3 regions of the Blastochloris viridis genome follow, and region 2 is predicted to be linked to each of the others. Evidence: riboswitches for the same ligand, from Rfam matches in the RefSeq annotation. Region 2 holds a riboswitch; each other region holds the start of a gene.
The links. A riboswitch is a leader RNA that binds a small molecule or an ion and turns the genes downstream of it on or off. The one in region 2 is predicted to bind cobalamin.
Positions count from the first base shown of each region.

Region 1 (10,463 bases), 1.8 Mb from region 2:
CGACGGCGGCCTCGACGCCGAGGGCGACCTCATCTTGCGCCGGGTGCAGTACGTCGACGGCCGCACCCGCGCCTTCGTCAACGATCAGGCGGTGTCGGTGCAGCTGCTGCGCCTGCTCGGCGCCACGCTGGTTGAAATCCACGGCCAGCACGATGATCGCGCGCTGGTCGATCCCATGAGCCACCGCGCGCTGCTCGACGCCTATGGCGGCCTCACCGACCTTGCCGGCGACGTCGCCCGCCGCCATGCCGGGTGGCGGGCGACGGAGAAGACCGCCGCGGCCGAACGCGCCCGGCTGGCGAAGGCCGAAGCCGACGCCGATTTCATCCGTCACGCCGTCGAGGAACTGACCAAGCTCAAGCCCGAGCCCGGCGAGGAGGCGACGCTGGCCGAGCGCCGCGCCGCGATGATGCGCGCCGAGAAGGTGGCGCAGGACCTTGAGGACGCCCACAGCGCGGTGGCCGGCAACGCCTCGCCGGTGCCGCAGCTTGCCGCGGCGGCGCGGCGGCTGGAGCGGCGGGGCGGCGAGGCGCGCGAGCTGGTGGAGCCGGCGATCGCCGCGCTCGACCAGGCGCTCGGGGCGCTGGACGAGGCGCGCAGCCACCTCGAGCACGCGCTGGCGCTGGCGGCGTTCGATCCGCACGAGCTGGAGCGCATCGAGGAGCGGCTGTTCGCGTTGCGCGCCGCCTCGCGCAAATACGCCGTGGCGGTGGACGGGCTTGCGGCGAAGGCCGAGGCGTTCGCCGCCGACCTTGCCGCGCTCGACCGCGGCGCGGCGGCGCTGAAGACGCTGGACCGGGCGGCGCGCGCGGCCGAGGCCGGCTATCGCGAGGCGGCGGCGGAGCTGTCGGCCAAGCGTCAGGCGGTGGCCGCCGAGATCGACGCGGCGGTCAACGCCGAGCTGCCGGCGCTGAAGCTGGAGCGGGCGCGCTTCTTCACCCAGATCGCCGCCGACCCCGCCGCCGGCGGGCCGGACGGCTATGACACAGTGGCGTTCTGGGTGCAGACCAACCCCGGCACCAAGCCGGGGCCGATCGCCAAGATCGCCTCCGGCGGCGAGCTGTCACGCTTCATGCTGGCGCTGAAGGTGGCGCTGGCCGATCGCGGCTCGGCGCCGACCCTGGTGTTCGATGAAATCGATTCGGGCGTCGGCGGTGCGGTGGCGGACGCCATCGGGGTGCGGCTCGCACGCCTGGCCGAGCGGGTGCAGGTGGTCACCGTCACCCACGCCCCGCAGGTCGCCGCCCGGGCCTCGCGCCATTTCCTGATCCAGAAGGAGAACGTGGAGGACGGCGGCCGCGTTGCCACCCGCGTCAGCCGCCTTGAGAAAGAGCACCGGCGCGAGGAGATCGCCCGCATGCTGTCGGGCGCCGAGATCACCCGCGAGGCGCGCGCCGCCGCCGCCAAGCTGATCAAGGACGGACGATGACCGCCACCTTGCCAGTCGAGACGCTGTCGCCCGACCAGGCGGCCGCCGAACTGGAACGACTCGCGCGCGAGATCGCCGGCCACGACCGCCGCTATTACCAGGACGACGCGCCGATCGTCTCCGACGCCGACTATGACGCGCTGCGCGCCCGCAACGCCGCCATCGAGGCGCGGTTTCCTGAGCTGGTGCGGCCGGACAGCCCCTCGCGCAAGGTGGGCGCGGCGCCGGCGCCAAAGTTCGCCAAGGTCAAGCATCATGTGCCGATGCTGTCGCTGCAGAACGCCATGAGCGAGGGCGAGGCGGTGGAGTTCGTGGCGCGGATGCGGCGCTTCCTCGGCGTTGCCGACGACGCCCGGCTGGCCATCACCGCCGAGCCCAAGATCGACGGCCTGTCGTGCTCGCTGCGCTATGAGGGCGGCCGGCTGGCGGTGGCGGCGACGCGCGGCGACGGCTTCGAGGGCGAGGACGTCACCGCCAACGTCCGCACCATCAGCGACGTGCCGGAGCGGCTGCACGGCGACGCGCCCGCCGTGTTCGAGGTGCGCGGCGAGGTCTATCTGTCCCACGCCGACTTCGCCGCCATCAATGCCCGGCAGGCGGCGGAGGGCAAGCCCGCCTTCGCCAATCCGCGCAATGCTGCCGCCGGCTCGCTGCGCCAGCTCGATTGGCGCATCACCCAATCGCGGCCGCTGAAATTCTTCGCCTATGGCTGGGGCGAGGTGTCCGGCGATCTGCCGGCCGCCACCCAGTTCGGCATGGTCGCGGCGCTGAGATCATTTGGCTTTGCCACCAACGATCTCACCACGCTGTGCCACTCGGCCGAAGAGCTTTTGGCGCACTATCGGCTGATCGAGAGCCAGCGCGCGAGCCTTGGCTACGACATCGACGGCGTGGTCTACAAGGTCGACTCCATCGAGTTGCAAAACCGGCTCGGCTTCGTGTCGCGCTCGCCACGCTGGGCGATCGCCCACAAGTTCTCGGCCGAGAAGGCGACCACGCTGGTCAAAGCCATCGACATCCAGGTCGGCCGCACCGGCGCTCACACCCCGGTGGCAAAGCTTGAGCCGGTCACGGTGGGCGGCGTGGTGGTGCAGAACGCCACCTTGCACAATGCCGACGAGATCGCGCGGCTCGGCGTCCGGGTCGGCGACACCGTGGAGATCCAGCGCGCCGGCGACGTCATTCCCCAGGTGGTGCGGGTGATCGAGGACGCGCCGCGCGGCGAGGCGCCCTATGCGTTCCCCGACGTGTGCCAGTGCGAGCTGAAGACGCCGCTGGTGCGCGAGGAACTGGCGTCGGGCGAGGCCAGCGCGGTGCGCAGATGCACCGGCGAGTTCGCCTGCCCGTTCCAGCGCATCGAGCACCTTCGGCTGTTCGTGTCGCGCCGCGCCTTCGACATCGAGGGATTGGGGGAAAAGCAGATCGCGTTCTTTTTCGAGGATGCCGATTTGCCGGTGAAGGAGCCGGCCGCCATCTTCACCCTGGCGCGGCGCGATGCGGCGAACTTCAAGAAGCTGAAGGACAAGGACGGCTTCGGCACCACCTCGGTGAAGAACCTGTTCGCTGCCATCGAGGCGCGGCGCACGGTGGCGCTGGAGCGCTTCCTCTACGCCCTCGGCATTCGTCATGTCGGTGAGACCACCGCGCGCCAGCTCGCCCGCGCCTATGGCTCCTGGACCGCGTTCTGCGCCGCCGCCGAGAAGATCGCGGCGGGGGATGAGGCGGCGCGGGCGGAGATGGATGCCATCGACCAGATCGGCGATGCGGTGGTGGGCGCGGTCGCGGCGTTCTTCGCCGAGCCGCACAACCTCGGCATCGTCGAGAACCTGGTGGCGGAAGTCACCATCCTTGATGCCGAGCAGCCTCGCTCCGAAAGCCCGGTGGCCGGTAAGACCGTCGTCTTCACCGGCACGCTGGAAAAGATGACGCGGGATGAGGCCAAGGCGATGGCCGAGCGCCTGGGCGCCAAGGTGGCGGGCTCGGTGTCGGCCAAGACCTCCTACGTTGTTGCCGGCCCCGGCGCCGGCTCCAAGCTCGACAAGGCGAAAGGCCTCGGCGTCGTAGTGCTGACCGAGGACGAGTGGTTCGAGCTGATCGGCGAGACGCGCTGATTTCCGTCAGCTGTTTGGTGAGCCCGGCTCATCCAATGGAGCGGCCGAACACCGCGTCGCCAAGGATGATGTCGGGTTACATCAGTGGCCCTGATGAGCGACCATTCTCGGCCTCATGCTGAGGAGGCTGCGAAGCAGCCGTCTCGAAGCATGGGCCGGGCAGGCCGAACCTCAGGACGCGTATCAGGCGATGTGGCCGTGGCGGATGGCCTCGGCCACCGCCTGGGTGCGCGAGCCGGCGCCCAGCTTGCGCATCGCGGCGTTGAGGTGGGCGATCGCGGTGAATTCGCTGATCAACAGCCGGTCGCCGATCTGGCGGGAGGTGAAGCCTTCCGAGCACCACGCCAGGCACTCGCGCTCGCGCGGGGTCAGCGGACCCGGCTCGCTCGCGGTCGGCAGCCCGGCGGCGGCGGCGTGCAGCGCCGGGGCGACCAGCTCGATCACCGCCGATTCCGTCGGCGAGAACGCCTCGTGGCGGTAGATCACCACGGCGCCGACCGGCCGGCCGAAATGGCGGATCGGCACGCCGACGAAATGACGCCCGGCGCCTTCCTTCACGGTTTGCAGCCGGCGGGCGGCGATGAGGTCGGGCGTCGCATCCGCCAGCACGGTGTCGGAAAACAAGCCGGGCGACCGCCGCATCACCAGCACGGTGGGGTCGGTCTCGAACCAGCGAGCGCCGAGATAGTCGTGCAGCAGCCCCTCGGGCCAGGTGCTGGCGAGCACCGTGCCGGTGCCGATGCCCCGTCCGGGCTGCGGCAGGCCGGCCATCGAATAGCGCTCGAACGGCGCCATCCGGTGCAGCGCCGCGAGGTGGGCCGACAACAGCCTCCCACCCTCGCTGCCCGCTTGTGGGGCGGCGAGGATGGCGGCAACCTTCTCGGCAACGACGCCGCACGCCTGCATAATTACGGATGATATTTGATTGGCGGCGTTTTGCAACCTTTCGGCGAAACGCGGGCGTCGCCCACGAGGCGCCGCCGGCGTCCCGCCGTCAGCGGAACACCACGGTCTTGGTCCCGTTGGGCAGCACGCGGTGCTGGGTGTGCCAGCGCACCGCGCGCGACAGCACCCGGGTCTCGATGTCGCGGCCGATGGTGATCAGCTCGTCCACCGTCAGGGTGTGGTCGACCCGCTCGACGTCCTGCTCGATGATCGGGCCCTCGTCGAGGTCCTTGGTGACGTAGTGGGCAGTGGCGCCGATCAGCTTCACGCCGCGGGTGTGGGCCTGATGGTAGGGCATGGCGCCCTTGAAGCTCGGTAGAAACGAGTGGTGGATGTTGATGGCGCGCCACGCCAGCGCTTCGCACAGCTTGGGCGACAGGATCTGCATGTAGCGGGCGAGCACGATCAGGTCGATCTTGAGGTCGTCGACCAGCTTGATGATCTTGTCCTCTTGCTGGGCGCGGGTCTCGTTGGTCACCGGCAGATGGTAGAACGGAATGCGGTGCCAGCCGCTCATCTGCTCAAGGTCGCGGTGGTTGGAGATGATCGCCGGAATCTCGATCCGCAGGCTGCCGCTGAGGTAGAGATACAGCATATTGTTGAGGCAGTGGCCCTGCTTGGAGACCAGCAGCAGCACGCGGTCCTTGCGGCGCTCGTCGTGAAAGCCCCACTTCATCGAGAACTTGCTGGCGATCGGCGCGAACTTCGGGGTCAGATCGGCGAACGACAGCCCCGGCGGCAGCAGGAACGCCGTGCGCATGAAGAACTGGCCGGTCTCGATGTCACCGAAGTGCGACGACGAGGTGATGAAGCACTCGTGATGGGTCAGAAATCCGCTGACCTCCGCCACCACGCCGATGCGGTCGGGACAGGAGATCGTCAGCGTGAACTGCGGTTGCGCCGGCTCGGAAGAAGCCTGCACGATCTGGGACTGCGGGAGCGGTAACTGCATAATCGCGTGTCCGTACTCGAAGCCGCCGGGTTAGCGGGCGGGATCGATGCAACGGAACCCCGGGGGTCGGGCTCTGCCGCGTCGAGGGATGGAGTCGCGTATCATCGACGAGCAGAACGCGCCTGGGGCCGACCTCGGCGCGGCAATGCCCGCGGCCACGGATTAGCACTCTCCGCGGCCGCTGGCACCCGGATTTCGCCCGGCATACGCATCATGACCGAGACCATGATGTCGCGCCGGCGGTATTTGCGGCGAAACGCCGGGGGCCTGCGTGCCGTTTTTTGGCAGGGCGGAGACCGGGGTCAGGTCAGCGTGCCCGTGGTGTCACCGATGGCCTCGGGCGAGCCGGGCGCTGCGGTGACGGGACGCGGACGCGGCGGGGCGCCAAAGCCCGGACGTGCTCCGAAGCCCGGCCGACCGCCACGAGCGTCACGCGCCGGGCGCTTGGGCGCCGGCAGCAGACCTTCGCGCTGGGCCTGCTTGCGAGCGGCCTTGCGCATGCGACGAACGGCCTCGGCCTTTTCGCGGGTCTTGCGCTCGGAGGGCTTCTCGTAGGCCCGCCGCTGCTTCATCTCGCGGAAGACGCCTTCCCGCTGCATCTTTTTCTTGAGGACTTTGAGGGCTTGTTCGACATTGTTGTCGCGGACGAAAACCTGCAAACGATGTTCCGATCTTTGGGTTGTGCTGCGCGGCCAGCCGGGTACGACGGCGGCAGCCTGGGAAATGCGGTTGCTTATCACGTCCGGCGGGCAACGCTGCGAGAAAACGCGGCCTGCCGCCGAAAATTCGCCATTCTACCTACTCCAGGGTGTTCCTCTGCGAGGAAACCCTTGTGGCTCGGGCCGCCAGCGCCTATATCCCCGCCGGTATCGAACTTTGGCCGGACGATCGGGCCGTTCCGCCCAGGCTTAGCCGGGCGCACGTTCTCAAGTCTTTCCAAACATCGACGAACCTGGAGTTGCGGAACGCGCGCTGTTCTGCGATCACGTGCACCTGACTGGCGGAGGAGACACCACATGATTACCGGCACCGTGAAATTCTACAACGACCAAAAGGGCTATGGCTTCATCCGTCCCGACGACGGCAGCAAGGACGTGTTCGTCCACGCCACTGCGCTCGAGCGTGCCGGCATCCGCGGCCTCGCCGAGGGCCAGAAGGTGACCTTCGACACCGCCGAGGACCGTCGCACCGGCAAGGTCGCGGTCAACAACATCCAGCCGGCGTGATCGCCGGCGGCCCGGCATGCCTTGAGGGTCGGGCCGCGGCTGTTGCGCGACGGATCTGACGCAAGGGAACTTGCGTAACGGATTTTCCGCGGAGGCCTGCCCTGACCCAGGGCGGCGCTGAGTGCGCGCGGAGAAACTCCACAGTCGACTCACAACGGCCGCGCCCGGTTACCGGGCGCGGCCGTTGCCGTTTCGACCGGGCGATTGACGGCGCCGGCCCGGCCGGGTTAGCTGGCGGCATAGTTCCAGCATCCCGGAACACGGTGAAAATCCGTGGCGGACCCGCCGCTGTAATCGGGGACGCCGCTTCGACGGCGAGAGCCAGCCACTGACGGGGACCACCCGGTCGGGAAGGCGCGAGGCGGCGGTCGATCCGAGAGCCAGAAGACCTGCTGGAACGTCAGATCGGGCGAAATCCGATGGCAAAGGGTTTCGGCAGTCCCGCGTGCGCTTGCGCGCGGCCGCTGCCGAACGCCCGGTCGCCAACATGGAGCCCGAGGAATGGACCACACCGCCACTGCCACCACCCGCCCCGCCGCCGCTCAGCCGGCGCCGCGCCCCGCCGTCATCGCCATCCGCAAGAGTTGCGACAGCGAGGGCACCGGCCTGTCGCACTTCGTGCTGATGGACAAAGAGGCTTTGAAATGAACGCGCCGTTCGATCCGACGGCGCTCGGGACGGCCCCCTCGCGGGGCCGTTTCGTCAACAGCGGCATGGGGCCTCAGCTTCAGCCCTACGACATCGGCCACCCCACCCATATCGCGCTGATCTCGCCCGACACCGCGTTCTGGGCGCTGATCGCCAAGGACCAGCTCGCCGACACCCTGGCCGGCGGCGCGCTGCTCGAAGGCTATCGCGCCAGCGCCGACGCCTTCGGCCGCGAGATGGCGGCGCTCAGGTTCGGGCTCAAGCCCTCGGCGGTCTATGTCAACGCCACCGAGCGCTGCAACCTCAACTGCACCTATTGCTACATCCCGGCCGAGATGCGGCGGGACGGCACCGACATGGATGCGCCGACCCTGCTCGACGCACTGTCGCGGCTCGAGCGCTATTTCCGCCGCCACATGCCGGAGGGGCGCAAACCGCAGATCATCTTCCACGGCGCCGAGCCGATGATCGCGCGGGACGCCATCTTCCAGGGCATCGACGCCTTCAAGGACCGCTTCCGCTTCGGGGTGCAGACCAACGCCACGTTGCTCGACGACAAGGCTATCGCCTTCCTTACCAGCCGCGGCGTCGGCATCGGCCTGTCGCTCGACGCCCCGGTCGCGGCGATCGCCGACCGCACCCGCGCGAACTGGAGCGGCGCCGGGGTCTATAACAAGGTGGTCGAGGCGATCGAACGGCTGAAGGGCTATCCGGCCTTCAACGTCATCTGCACCATGAGTTCGCAGAACCTGGACCAGCTCGATGCCATGGTCGAGTTCCTGCACGCCCGCGAGGTGCCGGCATGCATGCTCAACGTCATCCGCTGCACGCTGCCCGGCGCGCGCACGGTGCGGCCCGACGATGCGCCGCTGGCCGAGGCGTTCATCGCCGCGCTGGAGCGCAGCCACGCGCTCTATCGCCAAACCGGCCGCAAGCTGGTGGTGGCGAACTTCGCCAACATCCTGATCGGCATCCTGGCGCCGACCGCGCGGCGGCTGATGTGCGACATCTCGCCGTGCGGCGGCGGGCGGGCGTTCTTCGCGTTGGTGCCGAACGGCGATCTGTTCCCGTGCAGCGAGTTCATCGGCCTGCCTGAGTTCAAGGGCGGCAACCTGTTTGCCGACGACATCGACGAGGTGCTGGCGCAGCCGGCCTTCACCAAGGTCTCCGGCCGCAAGGTCGAGGACATCGCGCCGTGCCGGGGCTGTGCCATCCGCCATTTCTGCGGCTCGCCGTGCCCGGCCGAGGCGCACGAGATGAACGGCGGCATGGATCGCACCGGCGCCTATTGCGAGTTCTACGAGGAGCAGACGCGCTACGCCTTCCGGCTGATCGCCGAGGGCCGCCACGCCGACTTCCTGTGGGACGGCTGGGACGACGGCACCGAGACGGTGTTCGACGCAGCTCGGCTGGGCTGTTGACGTCCGCCGCATCATCCCGGCCGAAGCGCAGCTTCGTGCCGGGATCGGGTGCGGCAGGGAAACGATACTGAAAACGGTCCCGGCTCGGCGCTTCGCGCCGTCCGGGATGGACGAAATCGAACGGCTGCCTGAATTGGATTGAAGGCCCCGGTGTTTTGAGCCGAGTCGCTTTGCCAGCGCGGCGTTCGGGTCTATCGCAGGGCCGATGTCCATTTGGCGGATAATTGCTGGATGATCGGCCGCGTTGTTCTCAGCCTTCTCGGCATCCTGCTGCTCGTTTGGGGCCTCGGCACGCCGCTGGTGGCGATGTTCGGCGCCGAGGCTGAGGGCCGCGTCACCCACGTCCGCCGCCAGGGCGGCGAGCGCGGCGAGGCGGTGCCCAACCGCTACACCTACGCCATCGCCTATGAGTTCCGCTTGCCGGACGGTACCACCGCCGAGGGCGTCACCCAGCGCGTGGGCGATGCGTTTTCGCCCCGCCTTTCCGAAGATGGCCGCCCGCTCAAGGTGCGCTACCTGCGGCATTTTCCGCGCATCAGCACGCTGGGCTGGCGGTGGGAGAACGCGATCGAGAACCTGATCGTTGGCGCAGTGGGAGGCCTCCTGATCGTGCTGCCGTGGCGCAGGCGAAAGGTGGCCGCAACGCGGGCGTGCCGTCAGGCGTGACGGGGCGTTGCTGCTTTGAAGCGTCTTCGAGCTTCGTCATCCCGGCCGAGCGCAGCGAGAGCCGGGATCGGGTGCGGAAGGGGCGCGATACTGAAAACGATCCCGGCCAAGCGCCGGATGCGGGGCATCCGGCGCCCGGCCGGGACGATGACCTCGTCCGCTGCAATCCGTCCCAGCGCCGCGGCTTCAGACTCGGCGCGCTGCGCTCAGCTCATCAGCCGCGGCATCGCCGGCTCCGCGGGGCCGGCGATCTCGGCGCGGATGTCGATGATGGCGTTCTTCCCGTCGACCCGCACCACGGTCGGGCAATGGCCGCGAGCCTCCTCGGCGGTCATGTCGGCGAAGGTGGCGAGGATGACGAGGTCGCCCGGCTGGTTGCCGTGCGCCGCCGCGCCGTTGATGCAGATGACGCCGGAGCCGCGCGGCCCGTCGATGGCGTAGGTGACGAGGCGGGTGCCGCGCGTCACGTTCCACACGTGCAGTTCCTGGTTCGGCAGCATGCGCGCGGCGTCCATCAGGTCGGCGTCGATGGTGCAGCTGCCCTCGTAATGAAGGTCGGCGTGGGTGATGGTGGCGCGATGGATCTTCGACCAGAACATCCGCAGGTGCATGGGGGCGCCCTTCAATCTATCTTTCGCCGTGCCGCTTACCACGCCAGCGGCGTGCCGTCATAGTTGAAGAAGCTGCCGGTCTGCGCCAAGGTCAAGGCGTCGATGGTGGCGATCAGGTTGCGGGCCGACTCGGCCACCGCCAGCGGCGCCTGCGGCCCGCCCATGTCGGTCTTGACCCAGCCCGGATGCACCGCGGCCACCGCGATGCCGGCGTCCTTCAGCTCCAGCGCCAGCGCCTGCATCACCTTGTTCAGCGCGGTCTTGGAGGTGCAATAGGCGACGTCGCCCGGCATCGGCCGCGCCAACTGCCCCATGATGCTCGAGATCATGACGATGCGCGGCTTGATGCCGGCCTCAAGGTTGGACACCAGCGCCTGCGACACCCGCAGCGGGGCCAGGGTGTTGACCGCCAGCGTCCGGGCGAACCCTTCGAAGTCCATGTCGAGCGCGCCCT
Region 1 is NZ_CP012946.1:447,948-458,410, forward strand. Features, by position in the region: gene recN (DNA repair protein RecN) at 1-1,429, shown strand, start outside; gene ligA (NAD-dependent DNA ligase LigA) at 1,426-3,540, shown strand; gene BVIR_RS02040 (helix-turn-helix transcriptional regulator) at 3,724-4,446, opposite strand; gene purU (formyltetrahydrofolate deformylase) at 4,535-5,437, opposite strand; gene rpsU (30S ribosomal protein S21) at 5,740-6,096, opposite strand; gene BVIR_RS02055 (cold-shock protein) at 6,454-6,663, shown strand; cobalamin riboswitch at 6,919-7,052, shown strand; gene cbpA (modified peptide precursor CbpA) at 7,165-7,311, shown strand; gene cbpB (peptide-modifying radical SAM enzyme CbpB) at 7,308-8,732, shown strand; gene BVIR_RS02065 (DUF3592 domain-containing protein) at 8,964-9,398, shown strand; gene panD (aspartate 1-decarboxylase) at 9,605-10,024, opposite strand; gene BVIR_RS02075 (SDR family oxidoreductase) at 10,045-10,463, opposite strand, start outside.
Region 1: it holds a riboswitch for cobalamin, as region 2 does, so the genes downstream of both, cbpA (modified peptide precursor CbpA) here and BVIR_RS10300 (DUF4198 domain-containing protein) in region 2, are expected to answer to the same signal.

Region 2 (10,463 bases):
CAGAAGGGGACGACGCGGGGCAACCATGATCGCAGCCAGCCTTACACCCAGCGCCCGTCGCAGGTGTGGCGGGCGACGAGGTCGAGCAGGAGGTCGTTGACCGCTCGGGCGGCAATGGATAGCGGTCGGCTGGCGGCGTGCGCCAGCGAGATGGTGCGCTCGACGCTGGGGCGCACCACTGGCACGATGGCAAGCCGAGTGACGATTGCGCCGTGGCCGGCGTAGCGTGGCGACAACAGGGTGTAGCCGACGCCGTCGGCGACCAGCGTCTTGATCTGGTCGAGCGAGTCGAGCTCGACGATGACGTTGGGCGGGCGGCGGCGGCGCATGGCGACCCGCTCGACCTCCGCCCGCACCCCGTGCGGCAGGCCCGGCAGGATCAGCGGCAGGTCGAGTACACCGTCGAGGTCGATTTCGGTCCGGCCGCGCGTCAGTGCGTCGTCGCACGGGCCGACCAGGCACAGGCTTTCGCGGGCGAGGAACCGCACGCTGAGCCCGGGCGGCGGCGCCTCGCCAAACACTACCGCGAGATCGAGTTCCCCGCTCAGCACCCAGTCCTGCATATGGCCCGACAGTGCCTCGACCACCCGCAGCCGCACCTCGGGACAGCGCTCGCGCACCAGCTTGACCAGCGGCACGGTGAGGATTGGCCCGAGCGACGTCGGCACCCCGATCACTGCCGGGCCGGTCGGCACCGCCTCCAGCCCGCGCACCTCGTCAGCAAGGCGGTGGATGGTCTCCAGCACCTCCTGGGCACGCTGGGCGAGGCGCTGGCCGCTCTCGGTCGGCACCACGCCGCGGCTGGTCCGCAGCACCAGCTGGCAGCCGAACTCCTCCTCCATCCGCTTGAGATGGAGGCTGAGCGCTGGCTGGGCGACGTGCAGTGTCTCGGCGGCGCGCGACAGCGAGCCCTGCTCCACAATGCTGATGAAATAGCGCAGCTGGCGGGTGTCGACCATCGGGCCTCGGAATGTGCGATGCCGCGATATAAGGGAACGTTATCGCGCATATACACAAGATATTTTTTGCATGAGGGCCCGGCTCAGGCACTGTGCGCGAACACCCGCCGGCGGCGGGGCAACAATATCCGGGAGGCGACGCCGTGCAGACGTTCCGCTGGGACGATCCTTTCCTTCTCGACGAGCAACTGACCGAGGACGAGCGGCTGATCGCCGCCTCGGCGCGAGCCTATTGCCAGGACAAGCTGCAGCCGCGGGTGCTGACCGCCTATCGCGAGGAGCGGTTCGACCGCGAGATCATGTCTGAAATGGGTGCGCTCGGCATGCTGGGGCCGACCCTGCCGGAGGCCTATGGCGGCGCCGGGGTCAGCCACGTTGCCTATGGCCTGATCGCCCGCGAGGTCGAGCGGGTGGATTCCGGCTACCGCTCGGCGATGAGCGTGCAGTCCTCGCTGGTGATGCATCCGATCTATGCCTATGGCAGCGAGGAGCAGAAAATCCGCTGGCTGCCGCGGCTGGCGAAGGGCGAGATCGTCGGCTGTTTCGGCCTCACTGAGCCCGACTCCGGTTCCGATCCCGGCAGCATGCGCACCGTTGCGCGCAAGGTCGACGGCGGCTACCAGCTGAGCGGCCAGAAGATGTGGATCACCAACAGCCCGATAGCCGACATTGCTGTGGTCTGGGCCAAGTCGGAGGCCCACGACGGCAAGATCAAGGGCTTCGTGGTCGAGCGCGGCACGCGCGGTTTCTCCACCCCGAAGATCGAGGGCAAGCTCAGCCTGCGCGCTTCGGTCACCGGCGAGGTGGTGCTCGACGAGGCGTTCGTGCCCGAGGAAAATCTGCTGCCGGGCGCGACGGGGCTCGGCGGGCCGTTCGGCTGCCTCAACAAGGCGCGATTCGGCATTGCCTGGGGCGTGGTCGGCGCCGCCGAATTCTGCTGGCACGCCGCGCGCCAGTACACCCTCGACCGCAAGCAGTTCGGCCGGCCGCTGGCGGCGACACAACTGATCCAGCTGAAACTCGCCAACATGCAGACCGAGATCACGCTGGCGCTGCAGGCGGCGCTGCGGGTGGGCCGAATGATGGACGAAGGCACCTGGGCGCCGGAGGGGGTATCGCTGATCAAACGCAACAACTGCGTCAAGGCGCTCGATATTGCCCGCGTCGCCCGCGACATGCACGGCGGCAACGGCATCGCCGACGAGTTCCACGTCATCCGCCACATGGTCAATCTGGAGACGGTCAACACCTACGAGGGCACCCAGGACGTCCACGCCCTGATCCTCGGCCGGGCCCAGACCGGGCTACAGGCGTTCTCGGCATAAAGCGGAGGCGGGGATGACCGGGGCGCTGTCGCATCTTCGTGTTCTCGACCTCAGCCGGGTGCTGGCCGGTCCCTGGGCAAGCCAAATGCTGGCCGACCTCGGGGCCGAGGTCATCAAAATCGAGAGACCGGGCGAGGGCGACGACACCCGCCACTGGGGGCCACCGTTCCTGTGCGATGCCGCAGGCAACGACACCGGCGAGAGCGCCTATTTCATCGCCGCCAACCGCGGCAAGCAGTCGCTTGCCGTCGACTTCACCCATCCCGAGGGGCAGGCGCTGATCCGCAGGCTGGCGGCGCAGTGCGACGTGGTGCTGGAGAACTTCAAGGTCGGTGGCCTTGCCAAATATGGCCTCGACTATCCGTCCTTGCGCGCGGTGCGGCCGAACCTGGTCTATTGCTCGATCACTGGCTTCGGTCAGGACGGCCCGCTGGCGAGCCGTGCCGGCTACGACTTCCTGGTCCAGGGCATGGGCGGGCTGATGAGCCTGACCGGGGACGCCGACGGCGAACCGATGAAGGTGGGGGTGGCGCTCGCCGATGTGTTCACCGGGCTCTACGCCACGGTGGCGGTGCTGGCCGCGCTGGCCCATCGCGATCGCACCGGCCAGGGCCAGCACATCGACCTTGCGTTGCTCGACGTCCAGATCGCGGTGCTGGCCAACCAGGCCAGTAGCTATCTGGTGGGCGGCGTTGTGCCGAAGCGCATGGGCAATGCCCATCCCAGCATCGTACCCTACCAGGCGTTTGCCACCCGCGATGGCCATGTCATCCTCGCCGTCGGCAATGACGGCCAGTTCCGACGCTTCTGCGCCACCGCCGGCTGCATGGAACTCGCCGACGACTCGCGCTTCGCGACCAATGTCGAGCGGGTGCGCAACCGCGACGACCTGGTCGCGCGGCTGCGATTGGTGATGGCCACCCGCACCACCCCGGATTGGATCGCCGCGCTGGAAGCGGCCGGCGTACCGTGCGGCCCGATCAACCGCCTCGACCAGGTGTTCGAGAACGAGCAGGTGCGCCATCGCGGCCTTGCCGCCACCATCCCGCATCCGCTGGCGGGCGAGGTCAAGGTCGTGGCCAATCCCATCCGGCTGTCGGAAACGCCGGTGTCCTATCGCCGGTCGCCGCCGCTGCTCGGCGCCGACACTGAGGCGCTGTTGAGCGGACTGCTTGGTCTCGGCCCCGACGAGATCGCCGATCTCAAGGCCCGTGGCGTCATCGACGGCACAGTGTGCTCGGCAACGCCGGCGCGCTGACGCGCGGCTGACGGTGAAGGGCGGCTGACAGTGAAGGTGCGTGGGGCGATGCTCTCTCTTTTTCGCCGCCTTGAAGAATGAAATGGCTGCGCTGCGCCAGCTGGAAGCACGAGTCTCCCTCTGCGCACCAAAGCCCTCCGCGGCTACCGCCAAATGAGCCGTGGCGCAATGTCTTCCGAAATGGGCGGCACGGTCGTGACGTCTCGAATGTCTAGACTGCGCAATCTCGGCGACGCTGTGGACGCTGCTGAAGGTTGGCGACCATGTCGTCATCGACAAGGTGCGCTACGGCAACTCGCACAAGCTGTTCGCCGCCGGCCTCAGCCGCTTCGGCGTTGTCGCGCTGGGCTCTTTCTTCGCAGGCACGGTGCCGACGGCGTTGATCGCGGTGCTGGTGTCGCCGGAGAAGATCGGCCTCGGCCTCACCGTGTTCGTGTCGATCGAGAGCGGCGACCACTCCAAGGAATGGCTGGAGACCTTTGCCAGTGCCATCGTCGCGATCCCGGAGGTGATGGACGTCTACCGCATGGCCGGCGACGTCGATTACATGCTGCGGGTGGTGGTGGCGGACATGGCGGCCTATGACGAGTTCTACAAGCGCCTGATCAGCGTCGTGCCGCTGAAGAACGTCACCTCGCGGTTTGCGATGGAGCGCATCAAGGCCACCACCGCATTGCCGGTGCCGCCGGCGACGAAGAACCCACGCGACAGGAGCGCTCCCTGACATTTCGAAGCCATGCCTCGGCAGCGCTGCGGAGAGCGCGCTCGGCAGTGCCGGCGCGGCGAGGCGCCGCAGCGATCGTGGCGTCTGACGGCCGGAGAATTTCGTATCTGTGACTGCGACGTCCGGTAGAACGGAAACCTAAGCAGGCGCAGCAAAATGGCATGGCGTTTTCTTGACGAAACCAGTGCGCTGCGGCTCGATGGTGCAGTATTGCGGCCCGATCAGGTTCGCAACCGGAGTCTGCTTGCCGAACATCCCCGTTTCGAGCGAGGATTTTCGACAACGTCGTTTCCGGGAATTTGATGCGATTTTCCGCAAAGCGTGTGTACGAACTCGTTGCCGTGGGAGCGGTGTGATGCAAATGACGCCGAGACCGTTCGTCGCGACGGTGCGATCCTTGCCGACGGGCGACGATGTGCTGTGGCCCGCGGTACGGGAGGAAGCCGAAGCGGTGCTGCGTGCCTCGCCGGAGCTTGGCGGGCTGGTCGTTCCGACGGTCTTTCACGCCACCTCGGTCGAGGATGCGGCGGCGCGGCGGGTGTCGGGGCGGCTCGCCGGACCGTCCTTGCCCGATCGGCTGCTCTATGACGCCTTCAGCGAGGCGTTTGCTGCCGATCCGGCGATCGGTCAGGCGGTGCGCGCCGACCTCAGGGCCGTTTTGGATCGCGACCCGGCGACGACGCGGGCGATCGAGCCGCTGCTCTATTTCAAGGGCTTTCACGCCATCCAGACCCACCGTCTGGCGCATTGGCTGTGGCGTAGCGGCCGGCGCGACTTTGCGCTTTATCTGCAGAGCCGGTCGTCCGAGGTGTTCCAGACCGACATCCACCCGGCGGTGCCGATGGGCGAGGGCATCTTTCTCGACCACGCCACTGGCCTTGTGGTCGGCGCCACCGCGGTGATCGAGGATCACGTTTCGATTCTGCAGGGCGTCACGCTCGGCGGTACCGGTAAGCAGACCGGCGACCGCCACCCCAAGATCCGACGCGGCGTCTTGATCGGAGCCGGCGCCAAAATCCTCGGCAATATCGAGATCGGCCGCTGCGCCCGCGTCGCCGCCGGCTCGGTGGTGCTGCGCCCGGTGCCGGCCAACACCACGGTGGCGGGCGTGCCGGCGCGGCCGGTGGGGCCGGCTGGGTGTCCCGATCCGGCGTCGGCCATGGACCAGACCCTCGACCGCGACGCCTACGACGCCTTCGATTACGTGATTTAGAGCACCTTCCGCAAAGGCGAGCCGATTTTTCGGTCGATAATCTCGGCAGCGTAGGAGCTTACGGCTCCCACTCGGCTTTGCCGGATTGGCGGATGCCCGAGCCGGGCGCCGACATGGTAGTGCCCGTTCCGGCTGCAGGATGGTTGACTTGGGCTCGCGGCGGGGGGCACATTCCCGGCGTCGTGGTTCTGCGAGCCTGATGGCCCGGAGCTAAGAGGGAATCCGGCGCGCCGAATCTCCGGAAGGAATCGGCAAATCCGGGGCTGCCCCCGCAACTGTGAGCGGCGAGCCGACGTCCACGTCGAGTCACTGGGGTAACGAACCCTGGGAAGACCGGACGAAGGCTGAGACCCGCGAGCCAGGAGACCTGCCGCGACATCATATCGTCCCTGGGCGGGGTGTCCCGGTGGTGCGCTTGCGAGTCCCGCGCGTTCCGCCGGTGGTTTCTCCTGCATGCGCCCGCTCGGCCCAGTCCTGAATTCGAGGGGTTGCGCCGAAAATGACAGCTCGCGTTGCCCGATATCGGCTGGCCGGGAACGAATCGCGCCCAGCGCGCGGTGCTCCCGGTGAAGCGTGCGCATCGGCGCGGGTTCCGCGTGGCGGGCTTTCCGCCGATGGCGGCGGCGACAGCCGGCGCTGGTGCCCGAACCGGCCGTTCGGGCCGGCACGGCTCAGATCCCAACGCAGGAACTCAAGCGCTCCGTGGACGGGGCCGGGCACGGCCATTCGCGGCGCAGCGTGCGGCCGGCGGCCTGCGATCCGGCGGCCGCCGTAAAACGAGCGAAGGTTACGCGGCTGTTTTTTTGCTGTTTCCGTTCGGTACGTCCGTATTCAGGGCCGGCGGCACGTTGATCTGCGCCGCTGGGGTGTTGTTTTATTTTAATGTAGTTTGCCGGCGCGCTGAAAGGCGCGCTGAAAATTGTGGCGGCGCTGTCGACATCCTCGAGTTTATTGGCTACGTTGAGATGTGGTTCCCGCTCCGGCGACTCCGGACGGGATGAAAAGGGAACGCGGTGCGTCGCGCTTGCGCGGCAAATCCGAGGCTGCCCCCGCAACTGTAAGCGGTGAAGATCGCCGAGAACGACCACTGGCCCGGACGGGCTGGGAAGGTTCGGCGACCTGATGACCCGTGAGCCAGGAGACCTGCCACACCCGCTCATACGCGAGCGGACTGTCGTCGGACGCCGGGGTGAGCGTCGTGCAGCACCACGGGCGCTGATCGTCCGTGTGCGCCGCTGATCTCCCAAGCGTCTCCTTTCGGTGCAAGGGCCGCGACGCGGCCCGCGTTGGGGGACTTTTATCGTGAAGGTTTTGAAAGCCGCATTGGCGGCGACTGCGCTGGCGACATGCGCCGCGACTCCCGCCAAGGCCCATTTTCAGCTCGTCTATACGCCGGAGGTCAATCTCGAGAAGGCCGGCGAGATTCCGCTGCTGCTGGCATTCTGGCATCCGTTCGCCAACGGTCACGCCATGGACATGGGCAAGCCGCTGGAGTTCTTCGTCATCCACAAGGGTGAGAAGACGGACCTTCTTGCCAAGCTCTCCCCGATCAGCTTTCGCGGCGCCGAAAATGCTGCGGCTGGCTTCGAGGCCAAGGTGCCGGTGCGGCGGCTCGGCGACTACATCTTCGTGCTGGTGCCGGCGCCCTACCTGGAAAAGAGCGAAGGCAAGTTCATCCAGCAGATCACCAAATCGTTCGTGAACCAGGGCGGTGTGCCGGGCGGTTGGAACGAGCCGGTCGGACTCGCCACCGAAATCGTGCCGCTCAACAAGCCGACCAATATCCTCGCCGGCTCCACGTTTTCCGGCGTGGTGTTGTCAGAGGGCAAGCCGGTCGCCGGCGCGGAAATCGAGATCGAATACCTCGCGGCCGAGCCCGACATCGCCGCCCGCAAACCGGGCAAGGCGAAGGCATCGCCGCCCCCCGGCGGCGCGGTGGTCGCCATTACCGACGCCAACGGCGTGTTCACCTTCGGCCTCCCGAAGGCCGGCTTCTGGGGCTTCGCCGCGCTCGGCAGCGGCTCGGCCAAGCAGCACGACGGCAAGCCGCTGTCGCAAGACGCGGTGCTGTGGGTGCGTGCCTACGACGTGAAATGAGGCGGAGCGGGATGGCGCGGTCGGCCCCTGCCATCCCGCACGACTTAAAACGCTGACACGGTTTTCGCGCCGCCACGGGTGGGCGAGGCTCGATATTACGGCCTGAGAGGGTGGTCACATGCATATCGTCGATGGCGCATTGTCGATGCCCGTCGTGGCAGCCGGCACCGCGCTCGCAGTGGTCGGAGTAGGGATCGGTTTGCGGCAGATGCCGACCGACAAGATTCCGGCTGCCGGGGTGCTCAGCGCGACGTTCTTCGTCGCCTCGCTCGTCCACGTTCCGATCGGGCCATCGAGCGTCCACCTCATCCTCAACGGCCTTGCCGGGCTGGTGCTGGGCTGGGCGGCCTTTCCGGCTTTGTTCGTCGGGCTGTTGCTGCAGGCGGTGTTCTTCGGCTTCGGCGGTCTGACCGTGCTCGGCGTCAACACCCTCAACATCGCGCTGCCGGCGGTGCTGGTGTTCTACCTTTGCCGGCCGGGCATTGTCGCCGGCTCGCCGGCCGTGGCGGCGATCTGGGGCGCGGTCGGTGGCGCGCTGGCGATCGCGTTCACCACGCTCGCCGTCGGCATCGCGCTCGCCGCCTCTGGCGACGAGTTCATCCCGGCCGCCAAGCTCGTGTTCTTTGCGCACCTTCCGGTGATGGCCATCGAGGCGTTGCTGACCGGCGCGGCGGTGCTGCTGGCGCGGCGGGTCAAGCCGGAACTGTTCTCATCCCCGGCGACCGTCCGATAGGATCGCGATCATGCACAACATTGCAGCAACCCTCGTTCTGGCGCTGTCGCTGGCGCTCAGCAGCCACGCGCCGGCGCTGGCGCACAAGGTGGTGGCCGGCGTCTATGCCAGCGGCGAGCGCATCGAAGGCGAGATCGGCTTCTCCGATGGCGAGCCAGCCAGGAATGTGCTGGTCGAGGTGTTCGGCGAGGACGGCGCCAAGCTCGGCGAGGTTCGCACCAAGCAGGACGGCACGTTCGTGTTCGAGCCGCAGGCTGCGGTCACTCACATCTTCCGCGCCGACCTCGGCGCCGGCCATGTCGCCGAGATCCGGCTTGAGAAGGCCGAGTTGCCGGCGTCGCTGGCGAAGGGCGGAAGTCGCATATCCGAACCGACAGGCTCGCCGGCGGCTGTCGAAGCTCAGAATGCTGCGATCTCGAGCGCGGTCACGCCGGCGACGGCCGATGCTGCGGCGTTGAGCGAAGTCGAGCGCAGCGAGCTTGCCGAGTTGATCCGTAACGAAATCCGTCCGCTGCGGCGCGAACTCATCGCCTACAAGGAAAAGAACGATCTCCAGACCATTCTCGGCGGCATCGGCTACATCGTCGGGCTGTTCGGGCTATGGTTCTTCGTTGCGGCCCGCCGCCGCCCACGAGCGCCGTGATGGGGCGCGTCGTGAGGTCCGCCGCCACCGTGGGCTTGCTCGATCCTGCGATCGGCCATGGGCCGATCGCGCGTCGTGATGCGCGGCTGCGCATTGTCGCGGTGGCGGCGTTCGCCATCGTGGTTGTGGTGCTGGCGCGTCTTGACGTGCTGGCGCTCGCTCTGGCCGGCGCGGTCGTGGCGATGCTGCTGGCGCGGTTGCCGGTCGGTCGCACCCTTCGCCGTGTGGTGGCGATGGATAGCTTCATCGTGGTGATGATCGCGATGCTGCCGTTTACCGTGCCCGGCACGCCGGCGTTCGAGCTGGTCGGCTTTGCCGCATCATGGGAGGGTCTGGGCCGGGCTGCCACCATCGCGCTCAAGGCCAATGCCGTGGTGATGATGGCGATGGCGCTGTTGTCGACGTTGGAGCCGACCGTGCTGGCGCGTGCGCTGCGTGGCCTCAACATGCCGGAACGGCTGGTGCACCTGCTGTTGTTCACCGTGCGCTATGTCGATGTGCTCGATCAGGAGTACCAAAGGCTGCGCACCGCCATGCGCGCGCGCGGCTTTCGGCCGACCAATTCGCGGCACACCTATGTCAGCTTCGGCTATCTGATCGGCATGATGCTGGTGCGGGCGCTGGAGCGCTCCGAGCGGATCTTGAATGCCATGCGCTGCCGCGGCTTTTCCGGCCGGCTGTCGCTCGAAACGGGCGGGAATTTGACGGCGGGCGACGTTGCGTTCGCGGCCGTGTTTTCCGGTCTGACACTCGGTCTCATCGTGCTGGAGGCTTGCGGTGGCGTTGTTGCTTGAGGCGCGGAACCTCTCGTTCGCCTATCCCGGCCAGCCGGAGGTGCTGAGCGGCGCCGATCTTGCGCTCGCCACCGGTGAGCGTTTGTGCCTGGAAGGCGCCAATGGCGCCGGCAAGAGCACGCTGCTGCAGATCCTGGTCGGCCTCCTGCTGCCGCAGGTCGGAACCGTGGTCGCGTTCGGGCGCGAGCGCCGTGCCGAACGCGATTTCCACGAGGTTCGCTGCCGCGCCGGGCTGGTGTTTCAGGACCCCGACGACCAGTTGTTCTGTCCCACCGTGGCCGAGGACGTCGCCTTCGGTCCGCTGAACACTGGCCACAGCCGGGGTGAGGCCGCCGCCATCGTCGCGCGTGTCCTCGACGAGTTGCGGCTGTCACACCTTCGCGACCGTGTCACCCATAAGCTGTCCGGCGGCGAGAAGCGGCTGGTCACGCTTGCGGCAGTGCTCGCGATGGAGCCACAGGTGCTGCTGCTCGACGAGCCGACCAACGCCCTCGACGAGCCGACCCGCGAGCGCCTGATTGGCATCCTCCATGGGCTGCCGCAGGCCATGATCATCGTTTCCCATGACCCGCTGTTTCGCCGCAGCGTGGCAACCCGCAGCGTCCGCCTGATAGAGGGGCGCGTCCAGGCCGTCGATGACGGCCAAAGAGATATCGCGCACGGTCCGCGTATCGCCCGGCAAAGCTAGGAGCCCCCATGTCGATCGAGAAGATCCCC
Region 2 is NZ_CP012946.1:2,344,273-2,354,735, reverse strand. Features, by position in the region: gene BVIR_RS10330 (sensor histidine kinase) at 1-27, opposite strand, end outside; gene BVIR_RS10325 (LysR family transcriptional regulator) at 42-959, opposite strand; gene BVIR_RS10320 (acyl-CoA dehydrogenase) at 1,103-2,284, shown strand; gene BVIR_RS10315 (CaiB/BaiF CoA transferase family protein) at 2,298-3,542, shown strand; gene BVIR_RS10310 (Lrp/AsnC family transcriptional regulator) at 3,823-4,266, shown strand; gene cysE (serine O-acetyltransferase) at 4,622-5,479, shown strand; cobalamin riboswitch at 5,646-5,868, shown strand; cobalamin riboswitch at 6,431-6,644, shown strand; gene BVIR_RS10300 (DUF4198 domain-containing protein) at 6,782-7,576, shown strand; gene cbiM (cobalt transporter CbiM) at 7,695-8,309, shown strand; gene BVIR_RS10290 (hypothetical protein) at 8,320-8,952, shown strand; gene cbiQ (cobalt ECF transporter T component CbiQ) at 8,952-9,746, shown strand; gene BVIR_RS10280 (energy-coupling factor ABC transporter ATP-binding protein) at 9,730-10,434, shown strand; gene cobW (cobalamin biosynthesis protein CobW) at 10,443-10,463, shown strand, end outside.

Region 3 (10,463 bases), 950 kb from region 2:
GTATCAGGTGCCGAACTGCTCGCGCAGGATGCGCTCATCAAGGCTGTGGCCGGGGTCGAACAGCATTGTCAAAGAGATCGACGGGTCCATGCGCGCCGATACCTCCCGGACGTTGCGGACCTCGATGTGGTCGGCGGCCGCGCTCACCGGGCGCTTGTCGGCCTCCAGCACCTCGATGCGGACCTCGGCGCGGTCGGGTAGGATGGCGCCGCGCCAGCGCCGCGGCCGGAACGCCGACAGCGGCGTCAGCGCCAGCAGCGGCGAGTCGAGCGGCAGGATCGGCCCGTGGGCCGAGAGGTTATAGGCGGTCGAGCCGGCAGGGGTGGCGACCAGGATACCGTCGCAGATCAGTTCGGCGAGGCGCTCGCGGCCGTCGACCAGGATGCGCAACTTGGCCGCCTGGTAGGACTGGCGCAGCAGCGACACCTCGTTGATGGCATTGGCGATGTGGATGGCGCCGTCGCCGTCGCGCGCGGTCATCACCAGCGGGTGGATGATGGTCGGCTCGGCTGCTGCGAGGCGGCCGACGATGCCGTCCTCGATGAAGTCGTTCATCAGGAAGCCGACCGAACCACAATTCATGCCGTAGATCGGGGTTCCCTTGTGCATGACGTGGTGGAGGGTCTGCAGCATGAGCCCGTCGCCGCCCAGCGCCACCACGACGTCGGCGTCGTTGGGGTCGCAGCGGCCATAGCGCGCCTCGAAACGGGCGAGCGCCGCCTGAGCGTCCGGAGCCGGGCTCCCGACGAAGGCGACCTTGTCAAAACGGCGAGGGGATTCGTGCATTGCGGCGGCTAGCCAGCATTTTCAGACTGCGCCAACATAGGGTGCGCCTGGAATTCCTGCAAAGACTCGGCTGTTGCGACCTGCATAAACCACCGTGCCGCGGCCGTCCCCCCCTCCGATCGCAGCATCCAGCGCTGGAGACAAAGCTATGGAACAGGCGGCGCTCGTTTATACGACGTGGCCCTCGGTCGTGGAGGCGGAGGCTGCAGGCTTGGCGTTGATCGAGGCGACGCTGGCGGCCTGCGTCAACATCCTGCCCGGCATGCGCTCGATCTATCGCTGGGAGGGCGTGGTCGAACGCGCCCAGGAGACGGTGATGATCGTCAAGACCAACACGACGCGATCCGACGCCGTGGTGGCGGCGGTGAGGGCGCGCCACCCCTACAAGACCCCAGCCATCGTGGTGGTGCCGGTGACCGGTGGCGAGCCGGCCTATCTCGCCTGGATCATCACCGAAACAGCCGAGTGACGGCGGCGACCGCCGGCGCGGGGCGAGGGGCTTTTCGCCGGCGGGCAGCGGTGAAGACGCCTCTCTGCGATCGTTGTGGGTCCCGGTCGACCGTCCGTTGAGCGGCTGGCCGGCTCGATCGGGTCGGCGGAGCCCGAAAAGCGCAGCTGGCAGTCCTGCGTTCCTGCCGCCGCGCCGGGCGGCGGCAGGACTGCAGCGGTCAGTAACGGGCGGCGATCGCCTTCGGCTCGGCCTCGCCGCCGAGCTTGACCTTGAGGCCGGCATAGACCACCGCGCCGGGCGACAGGTACGAGTAGACCTCCTCGTATGTCTCGTCGAACATGTTGTCAGCGCGCAGGTAGATCGTGGTCTGCGGCGTCAGGTCATACGATATCAACGCGTTGACCAGGGTGTAGGACCCGAGTTCGACCCGCTCGGTGTTGAGGCCATAGTATGTGTCCATCATCGAGCCGTTGAACACCACCGCTACAGTTGCGCGCCCGCGGCCATCGGCGAACTTCACCGTGGCGCGGCCGGAGGCGGCGTGCATCGGAATGCGGGTGGCGCCGAGCACGGTCTGCTGGGCGGTGTCGTAGGCATCGGCGTCGGTGTAGGTGTAGGTGCCCTCCAGCGACAACCACGGCAGGGGCTCGGCCTTGAGCGCGACTTCGACGCCCTGGCGCTCGGTTCTCATCGGCGAATTGACCGCGCTTTTGAGGCCGCTGCCGAGGGTGACGGTGCGGATCTCGTCGGTGAGGTCCATCCAGAAATAGGTGACGTCGAAGAACAGCTTGCCGTCGATCAGGGTCTGTTCGACGCCGGTATCCCAGCCGGTCGACTGCTCGGGCTTGAGGTCAGGATTGCCGACGAAGGTGCCGGGAATGCTGCCGAACTGCTGCAGGAAGGTCGGCTTGGTGACGCCGGTGCCGACCGAGGAATGCAGCCGGGTGCCGGTGGAAAACGTCTGCGAGGCCGTCACGCGCCAAGTATCGGCATCCTCGAACACTTCGAAGTCGTCGTGGCGCACCGCCGTCGAGAGCGCGAGCCCGGTCGGCAGATCGAGCAGATACTCAGCGAACAGGCCGGTCTGCGACCGCGACAGGCCGGCGGTCCAGGTCGGATCGACATAGGGGCCCGATTGACGATAGTCCTCGTCCTGGTAATCGGCGCCGATGGCGAGGGTATTCTGGGCGCCGGCCAGCCAAGGTGTTTCGAACTTCAGTGCGCCCTTGGTGTCGAGCGTGGTGCGCTGGCCGTTGTAGAAATAGTTGCCCCACTCCGGCGAGCGCGAATCCAGATTGTGCTCGAAGGACTTGATGCCGAAGGTCTGGGTCCAGCGGCCATCCCACAGCTTCAGCGTGCCGACCGCGCTCGCCGACAAATTGTCGTAGGCCGAGGTGTCGGCCTTGTCGACCACGCGGCCATAGGTCGCCGGATTGGCCGGAATGGGCGTCCAGTCCGGCAGGTAGCCGATGGTGGCATAGTCGCTATTGTCGGTCTTGGTCGCACGGTCCATCCAGTGGACCGAGCCTTCGAGATTGAAATACTCGTTGAAGTCGACACCGGCCTTGCCGGACACCACGGTGGCGTGGCTGCCGTCGGTTTCCGAGCCCCAGCGCGAGACGTTGAAGCCGCGCGTCGATTCGTTCGACACCGTCAGCGCGCCGTAGACCGGGCCGACCGCGCCGCGTGCCGAGGCGGCCGCGCCACCCGAATTGCGGGTGCCGATCTCGGCGCGCGTGGTGAGTTCCGGCTTGGCCAGGCCGCGGCCGCTCTTGGTGATCACCGAAATCACGCCGGCCTGGGCGTCGGCGCCCCACACGCCGGACTGCGGGCCGCGCAGCACCTCGATGCGCTCGATGTCGTCGACCAGGAAGCCGGCGAAGTCGAAGCTGTTGTTGTCGACGCCGTTCACCTTCACGCCGTCGATCATCACCATGAGGTGGGTCGGCTTCATGCCGCGCATGCGCACCTCGGTGAGGCCGCCGCGCGGGCCGGTGGTGCCGACGGCGACGCCGGCGACCTGCCGCAGCGCGTCGGGCACCGTGGTGATGCCGTTGGCACGCAGTTCGTCGCCTCGAATCACCGTCACCGCCGACCCGACCTTGGAGGCTTCCACCGGCACTTGGCTGGCGGTGACCACGAGTTCGGGCAGATCGTTGTCAGATTGCGCCAGCGCCGGCAGTGCGACGAGCGGGATCAACGAGGTCGTAAGCAGAAAGCTATGCAAAGCCGAGCGGGCGGACGCCGCCATGACGCATCTCCGGGAGCCAGAAGATCGACAGGAATCGCGGCGGCCCAGGCTTTCGCCCAGCGCTGGCATCGTTCAAAGCTCAAGGCGTGGCGCATGGCCGACCCTCCGCGACAGTTCCACTGTCACCGAGCGGAGAGACCGCCCCGGCCGCGCGCCCCGCACGCCGGAAGGTGACTCGCACAGGTCGGTCTCCTGGCTCGCGGGTCATCGCCTGCCGCCGCCTTCCCAGAGCTGGACCTCCAGTGGCGTATCGACGGTTGGCTCACCGCTCACAGTTGCGGGGGCAGCCTCGGATTCGTCCAGCCGCTCCGCGGCCGTCCTCACCGTGTTCCCTGGGCCGGATGCACCGGCCCACCTGCACAGGGCCAATTCGCAGTTTCGTTAAGGTGTTGTCAAGGCTTGGCCACGGTTCTGCCACCGTTATGCCCGGCCGCGGCCATGGCGGGCCGGCGCGGCGGCTACAGCCGGGTGGCGGTGCCGTCGATGGTGCGCCGGCGGGCCTTGCGCTCCAGGTGGCGCTGCAGCAGCGCCATGTTGCGCTTGTTGGCGCGGAACAGCACATCGGCCGCGTCGCCAAGTACGGGCACTGCGCCGAGCGCGAAATCCAGCATCACGTTGCCGGCCATGCGGGCGACCAGATGGTTCGGCGCGCCAAGCTGACGGGCCTCGTAGACCAGATAGGAGCCGAGCGCCGCCGAGATGGCGTCGCCGATGCCGGGAACGAGGCCGATCATGGCGTCCAGCCCGAGCCGAACCTTGGTGCCGGGCACCTCGAACGCGCTGTCGAGCAATTGTGCCAGCACCGACAGCCGCTGCAGCGCAGCCCGCTCATAGGGATCGGCGGGGTCGAAGGTGTCGGTCCAATGCAGGTGGGTCGTGCTCATGGCGTCCAGATGGGATGCCGATGACGGGACGCAAGCCGGCCTGGCGGCAGATCAGCGATGCCGCCCGGCACCATGTTTCCGCATGGGAAGTTTCCGCTAGGTCTTGGCGCGATCCACCGAAACAGCTTCGGCCAAATCGGTGTCCGGAAACGGCGAAACGCCCCGGCCTTGATGGCGGGATCACACCTGTGCCGACCACTGCACCGGCACGAAGCGGTAGCCGGAGCCCTCGCGCAGGATGTGGCCGTTGGCCGGGAACGGGAAATGGAACCCGGCGACGCGCACCCGCTCGGCCGCGGCACGGTCGAGCAGCTTGCGGCGCGTCATTCGCGCAGTGTCCCAATCCATGTCGAACACCGCCGCCCATCCGGGATGGCGCACGAACAGCGCCGGATGGTTGGCGGTGTCGGACAGCACCAGCAGTTCCTCGCGCCCGGAGGACAGCAGGAAAGCGGTGTGGCCGGGGGTATGGCCGGGGGCGTCGATGGCGGAGATGCCACCGGCAATCTCCTGGCCCCACTCGAACCGCCTTACCCGCTCGCCGATGTCGCCGAACACGCGGCGGGCATTGCGGAAATTGCCCTCCAGCGGCTTGGGGGCGCGGCTCATCATGCCGTCGTCCATCCAGTAGGCCCACTCGGGCTGCGGCACCAGCACCTCGGCCTTGGCAAAGGCGAGCGCGCCGTCCCCGGTCTTGAGGCCGTTGATGTGATCGCCGTGGAAATGGCTGATCACCACGGTCTGGATCGAATCCGGCGCGACGCCGGCTGCCGCCAGATTGGCGGCGAGCTGGCCGCTGGTGGGGCCCAACCGGCCGCCGGTGCCAGTGTCGATCAGGATGCGCTGGCTGCCGGTGTCGACCAGCAGCGCGGTGAAGGTGAGCGGGACGGCGTCGGTCGGCAGGAAAGCCTCGGCCAGCGCCCGCGTCACCTCGTCCAGCGCGGCGTTGGGTACGAACGAGGCGTCGAGCGGACGAAGGGAGAAGCCATCGTGCAGCGCGGTGACGGTGAGGCTGCCCACCTTGTAGCGGTAGAAGCCGGGTGCCTGCGATAGCGGCTCCGGCGTGACGAGGGTGGTTCCCTCGCGTGCGGCTCCAGCCTGGCCTTGTGCCTTGGTCGCGGCGAGACTGCCGGCGGCAGCGAGGGTGAGCGATCCAGTCAGCGCGGCGCGGCGATCGATCTTCGTCATCGCATCCAACCTCATGATCCCGGCGATCGAACCGGACCAAACGCCGCTGCCGCGTTTCAGGTTCCAACCGCCGGCGGCGGGTCACGCGTTCCGCAACGGCCACGACGACAGGATGCGGAATCGTGCGTCGGGGGCGGATTGTACGAATAGCGCAAGGGTGGAGATCTCGACCGGCCCCTCGCCGCAGGCGGCACCGTGGGCGCTCGCGAGAGCGAGGCACGCTGCCTCGGCGGCTTTGGGCGCCAGGCGGCCGGTCAGCGTCATGTGGAAGCGGAACTCCTCGAACACGAACGGATAGCCCCAGCGGTCGAGATAGCCGAGTTGGCGTGGCGACAGCCGCTCCGGCGCGCGCCGGGCGCGATCCTCCGGCGTCAGCGCGGCGCGGAAGCGGTCGAACGTGCGCACGCAGTCGCCGGCGAGGGCGCCGAGCGCTTCGCTCGGCTCGGCCGGTGTCAGCGCCACGAAGCCGGCGATGACGCGCGTCTCAAGGCGCACCTCGGGAATGGCGCGCGGCGCGGCGGCGAAGGTCGCCGCCGCCTCGAGCAGGTCGTCGATGCTCGTGCCTTCAGCCAGCGCGAACGGCGCCTTCAGCGTGGCATGGAAGCCGTAGCGGCGCGGCTCGGCGGTCGCCTCGGCCCAGCCCGCGGCGAGTGCGGAGGTCGGCGGTTGCGGCGGAAAAGCCGCAGCGGCTTCGGCGTCCCAGCCGATGGTGGTGCAGCCGAACGACCACAAGGCGCGGTCGTGGAGCGGGGCGAAATAAAGCGCGTAACGTGTGGTCATTCGGCCGGGATGTAAGCAGCGGCTTCGTATTTGTCGAGGAACGCTTCGGCGCTCAGTGCGCGGAAATCGGGCAGGGCGGCGTGGAGGCGGGCGTGATCCCACTCCCACCATCCGAGCGCCACCAGTCGCTCGGCGAGGGTCTCGGAGAACCGCCGGCGCAGCGGCCGCGCCGGGTTGCCGACCACAATGGTGTAGGGGGCGACGTCCTTGGTGACCACGCAACCGGCCGCCACCACAGCGCCGGTGCCGACGGTCCGGCCCGGCAGCACGATGGCACCGTGGCCGATCCAGACGTCGTGGCCGATGGTGACCGGAAAGCCGCGCCGCCACTCGAAGAAGGACGCCTCGTCGTCTTCGCCGGCGAAATACCTCGAGGCGCGGTAGGTGAAATGCGACTGGGTCGCCCGCGTCATCGGGTGGTTGCCGGGGTTGATCCGCACCATCGCGGCGATGGAGCAGAACTTGCCGACGGTGGTGTAGGCGACCTCGCCGTCGTTGACGATGTAGGAATAGTCGCCGAGCGTGCTCTCGAGCAATTTGGTGCGGGCGCCGACTGCGGTGTAGTGGCCGAGCCGGCAGTCGCGGATCTGTGCGGTCGGGTCGACCTGCGGGGTGTCGGACGGGCGCGTCATCGGAGGTCTCGCCTCTGGAGGGCCGTCGGCTCGCCGGGCATGCCGCCGTCGCGGCGGCGCTCGGCGAACGGCGTGCAGGACCGCGCGGCGACTGCCCGGATCCCGATCAGATGCCTGCCACGGTCGTGTGACCGACCGACGACAATGGGCTGGTCGGCTGCCGACAAAGCTTCGCCTCGCCGGGCGTTGCCCACGCCGTTGCGCCGTCATCGCGCTGTCGTGCCGACTGGCTAGGACTCGGTGAAGAAACGGCCTCGGTCAGCGGCCGGCCTGATCGCCTCAGGCCGGACTGGCCGGTTGCCGCAAGGTTGCGCCGATATTCGCCTGCCCGTTCGCCGGCGTTCGGATGGCGCCTCCCGCGGAGGATGATGTGCTGGTTCTGGACGGGGTGTCCAAACGGTTTGGCGACAAGTTCGCCGTTGCCGACGTGTCGCTGGAGATTTCGACCGGCGGCTTCATCGGCATCATCGGACGGTCGGGCGCCGGCAAGTCGACGCTGCTGCGCATGATCAACCGCCTCGCCGAGCCGAGCGCCGGGCGTATCCTGGCCGATGGCAACGACGTGACGCGGCTGTCCGGGCGCCGGCTTTATCGCTGGCGCGCCGACTGCGCGATGATCTTCCAGCAGTTCAATCTGGTGGGCCGGCTCGACGTGCTCACCAACGTGCTGCTGGGGCGGCTGCAGCGCACGCCGAACTGGCGCTCGATGCTCAAGCTGTGGACGCACGAGGAGAAGGCAATCGCGCTGTCCGCACTCGACCAGTTCGACATCGCTCAGATTGCGGCGCAGCGCGCCGACAGCCTGTCCGGCGGCCAGCAGCAGCGTGTCGCCATCGCCCGCGCGCTGGTGCAGGAGCCGCGCATCATTCTCGCCGACGAGCCGATCGCCTCGCTCGACCCACGTAACACCAAAACGGTGATGGATGCGCTTTTGCGCATCAACAAGCACTACGGCATCACCGTGTTGTGCAACCTCCATTCGCTCGACGTCGCCCGCTGCTATTGCGACCGCCTGGTCGGCATGGCGGGCGGGCGGGTGGTGTTCGACGGCTCGCCCGAATGCCTGACCGACCACGTTGCCCGCGACCTCTATGGCCTCGAAGCCGACGAGGTGATGGATGCCGAGCTTCCCGCCGACGTGCCGGCGGGGCTGGCTGTTCCCGCGTAAAGACCCGGTTCCGCCCCCCTCAAGGAGACCACGATGTTGAACCGACGCTCGCTCATTCTTGCCGGCGCCGCGCTTGCCGTCAGCGCCAACGCTGCGCTTGCGCAGGATTGGAAGGCGAAATACCCCGAACTCGTCTTCGCGTTGATCCCGGAAGAGAACGCCTCCGGCGTCTCCAACCGCTGGACGCCGTTCGCCGAGTATCTGTCGAAGGAGCTCGGCACCAAGGTGACGCTGCGCCTCGCTAACGACTATGCCGCGATCATCGAAGGCCAGCGCGCCGGCAACATCCACATCGCGTATTATGGCCCGGCCTCTTATGCCCGCGCCGCGATGACCGGCGTCAAGACCGAGCCGTTCGCCATCGAGGTCAACCAGGACGGCACCAAGGGCTATCACTCGGTGTTCTACGTCCGCAAGGATTCGCCCTACCAGAAGATCGACGATCTGAAGGGAAAAAACCTCGGTCTGGTCGACCCCAACTCGACCTCCGGCAACAACGTGCCGCGCTTTGCCCTCGACAAGATGGGCATCGATCCCGACAAGTTCTTCGACAAGGTCGTCTACACCGGCAGCCACGAAAACGCGGTCATCGCGTTGCAGCAGGGCACGGTGGATGCCGCCGCCAACTGGTGGAACGACGCCAACGAGTCCAGCCTGCGCCGCATGGAGCGCAAAGGCATGGCGAAGTATGACGACTATCGCATCATCTTCACCTCCGACCTGATCGTGAATTCGCCGTTCGCCTACCTCACCGATCTGCCGGCGGACCTGAAGGCCAAGATCCGTGACGCCTTCTTCAAATACGCTGCCGACAAGGACGCTTTCGACAAGATCTACGAGGGCAAGCGCCAGCCCTGGCAGCCGATCGATCACTCGGCGTATCTGCCGATCGTCGAACTGAACAAGTTCGTCGACGAACTGCGCAAGCAGAAGCGGTCCTGACCCCTGGTCCGCTCTCCGCCGCGGCGGCCCGGCTGGTCCGGGCCGCCGTTGACGTGTGTTTCCGGGATCGCGACGCGGTCATCGGCAACCTGATGATGCGCTTGCCGCGTGTAGGTCATGGCCCCATCGATCCACCGCCAGGGCGATGCCCGGCTCGCCCTGATGATGGGTGGCTATGACGCCGCGGTCGCGGCCAAGCGCCGGCAGACGACGCTTGGCGCCACCGTACTGATCGTTGCCGTGGTCGTTGCCGCCCTGGTCGGTGAAGTCGACGTCGGCAAGTTCGTCGTGAATCTCCACCGTTTCGGCGATTACATCGTCCGTCTCGCCCACCTCGAGGGTGGCGCCGGCGTGCTGTCCGATGTCGGCGAGTGGTTCTGGGGCTGGCGGCGCTGGTTGGTCATGCTCGGCGAGACGCTGCTGATCGCCTATATGGGCACGTTGATGGGCGCGCTCGGCGGCTTTGCGCTGTGCTTCTTTGCCGCGCGCAATCTCACCGGCCGCGCGTGGGTGCGCTTTGCCACCAAGCGCTTCTTCGAGGTCTGCCGCACCGTTCCGGAAATGGTGTTCGCGCTGATCTTCGTCATCGCGTTCGGGCTCGGCCCGCTTGCGGGCGTGCTGGCTTTGGCGGTGCATTCCACCGGCGCGCTCGGCAAGCTGTTCTGCGAGGTGGTCGAGAACATCGACCTGAAGCCGGTCGACGGCGTCAAGGCCAATGGCGGCTCGTGGGTGGAAGCGGTGCGCTTCGCCGTCGTGCCGCAGGTGCTGTCGAACTTCGCCAGCTATGCGCTACTGCGGTTCGAGGTCAACGTCCGCAGCGCCGCGGTGATGGGCTTCGTCGGCGCCGGCGGCATCGGCCAGGACCTGATCGAAGCGATCCGCAAGTTCTATTACTCCGACGTCAGTGCGCTGTTGGTGCTGATCGTCGGTACGGTGATGGTGATCGATCTTTGCACCGAGCGACTTCGCCATGCACTGCTCGGGCTTAGGCGGGCGTGATGGCGGAACGACCCAAGCTCGTGGCCGATACGGCGGCGTTCGCCAGGCGCCACCCCGACCAGTTCCGGTGGGTGACGCGCGGCCGCGTCGTCGCGCTGTGCGTAACGGCTGCAATGATCGCGCTGTTTGCGCTCGGCATCGCGGTGCTGGAGTTCGACGCCCGTCGCTTTGCCCTTGGCCTGCTCAAGCTCGGCGAGTTCGTGGTGTTCATGGTGCCGCCCTCGACCGGGGATTGGGCGACGTTCGTGCTCTACCTCAAAGCGCTGGCGGAGACGGTGGCGATCGCGCTGCTCGGCACGCTGCTGGCGACGGTGCCTGCTATCGTGATGGGGTTCGTGGCGGCGAAGACGGTGGTGGGGCAGGTCGTGATCCACTTCCTGTC
Region 3 is NZ_CP012946.1:1,391,424-1,401,886, forward strand. Features, by position in the region: gene BVIR_RS06165 (NAD kinase) at 4-786, opposite strand; gene cutA (divalent-cation tolerance protein CutA) at 935-1,255, shown strand; gene BVIR_RS06175 (TonB-dependent receptor plug domain-containing protein) at 1,455-3,488, opposite strand; cobalamin riboswitch at 3,654-3,862, opposite strand; gene BVIR_RS06180 (DUF4112 domain-containing protein) at 3,947-4,372, opposite strand; gene BVIR_RS06185 (MBL fold metallo-hydrolase) at 4,553-5,560, opposite strand; gene BVIR_RS06190 (DUF1045 domain-containing protein) at 5,642-6,340, opposite strand; gene BVIR_RS06195 (DapH/DapD/GlmU-related protein) at 6,337-6,972, opposite strand; gene phnC (phosphonate ABC transporter ATP-binding protein) at 7,343-8,140, shown strand; gene phnD (phosphonate ABC transporter substrate-binding protein) at 8,174-9,082, shown strand; gene phnE (phosphonate ABC transporter, permease protein PhnE) at 9,200-10,081, shown strand; gene phnE (phosphonate ABC transporter, permease protein PhnE) at 10,081-10,463, shown strand, end outside.
Region 3: it holds a riboswitch for cobalamin, as region 2 does, so the genes downstream of both, BVIR_RS06175 (TonB-dependent receptor plug domain-containing protein) here and BVIR_RS10300 (DUF4198 domain-containing protein) in region 2, are expected to answer to the same signal.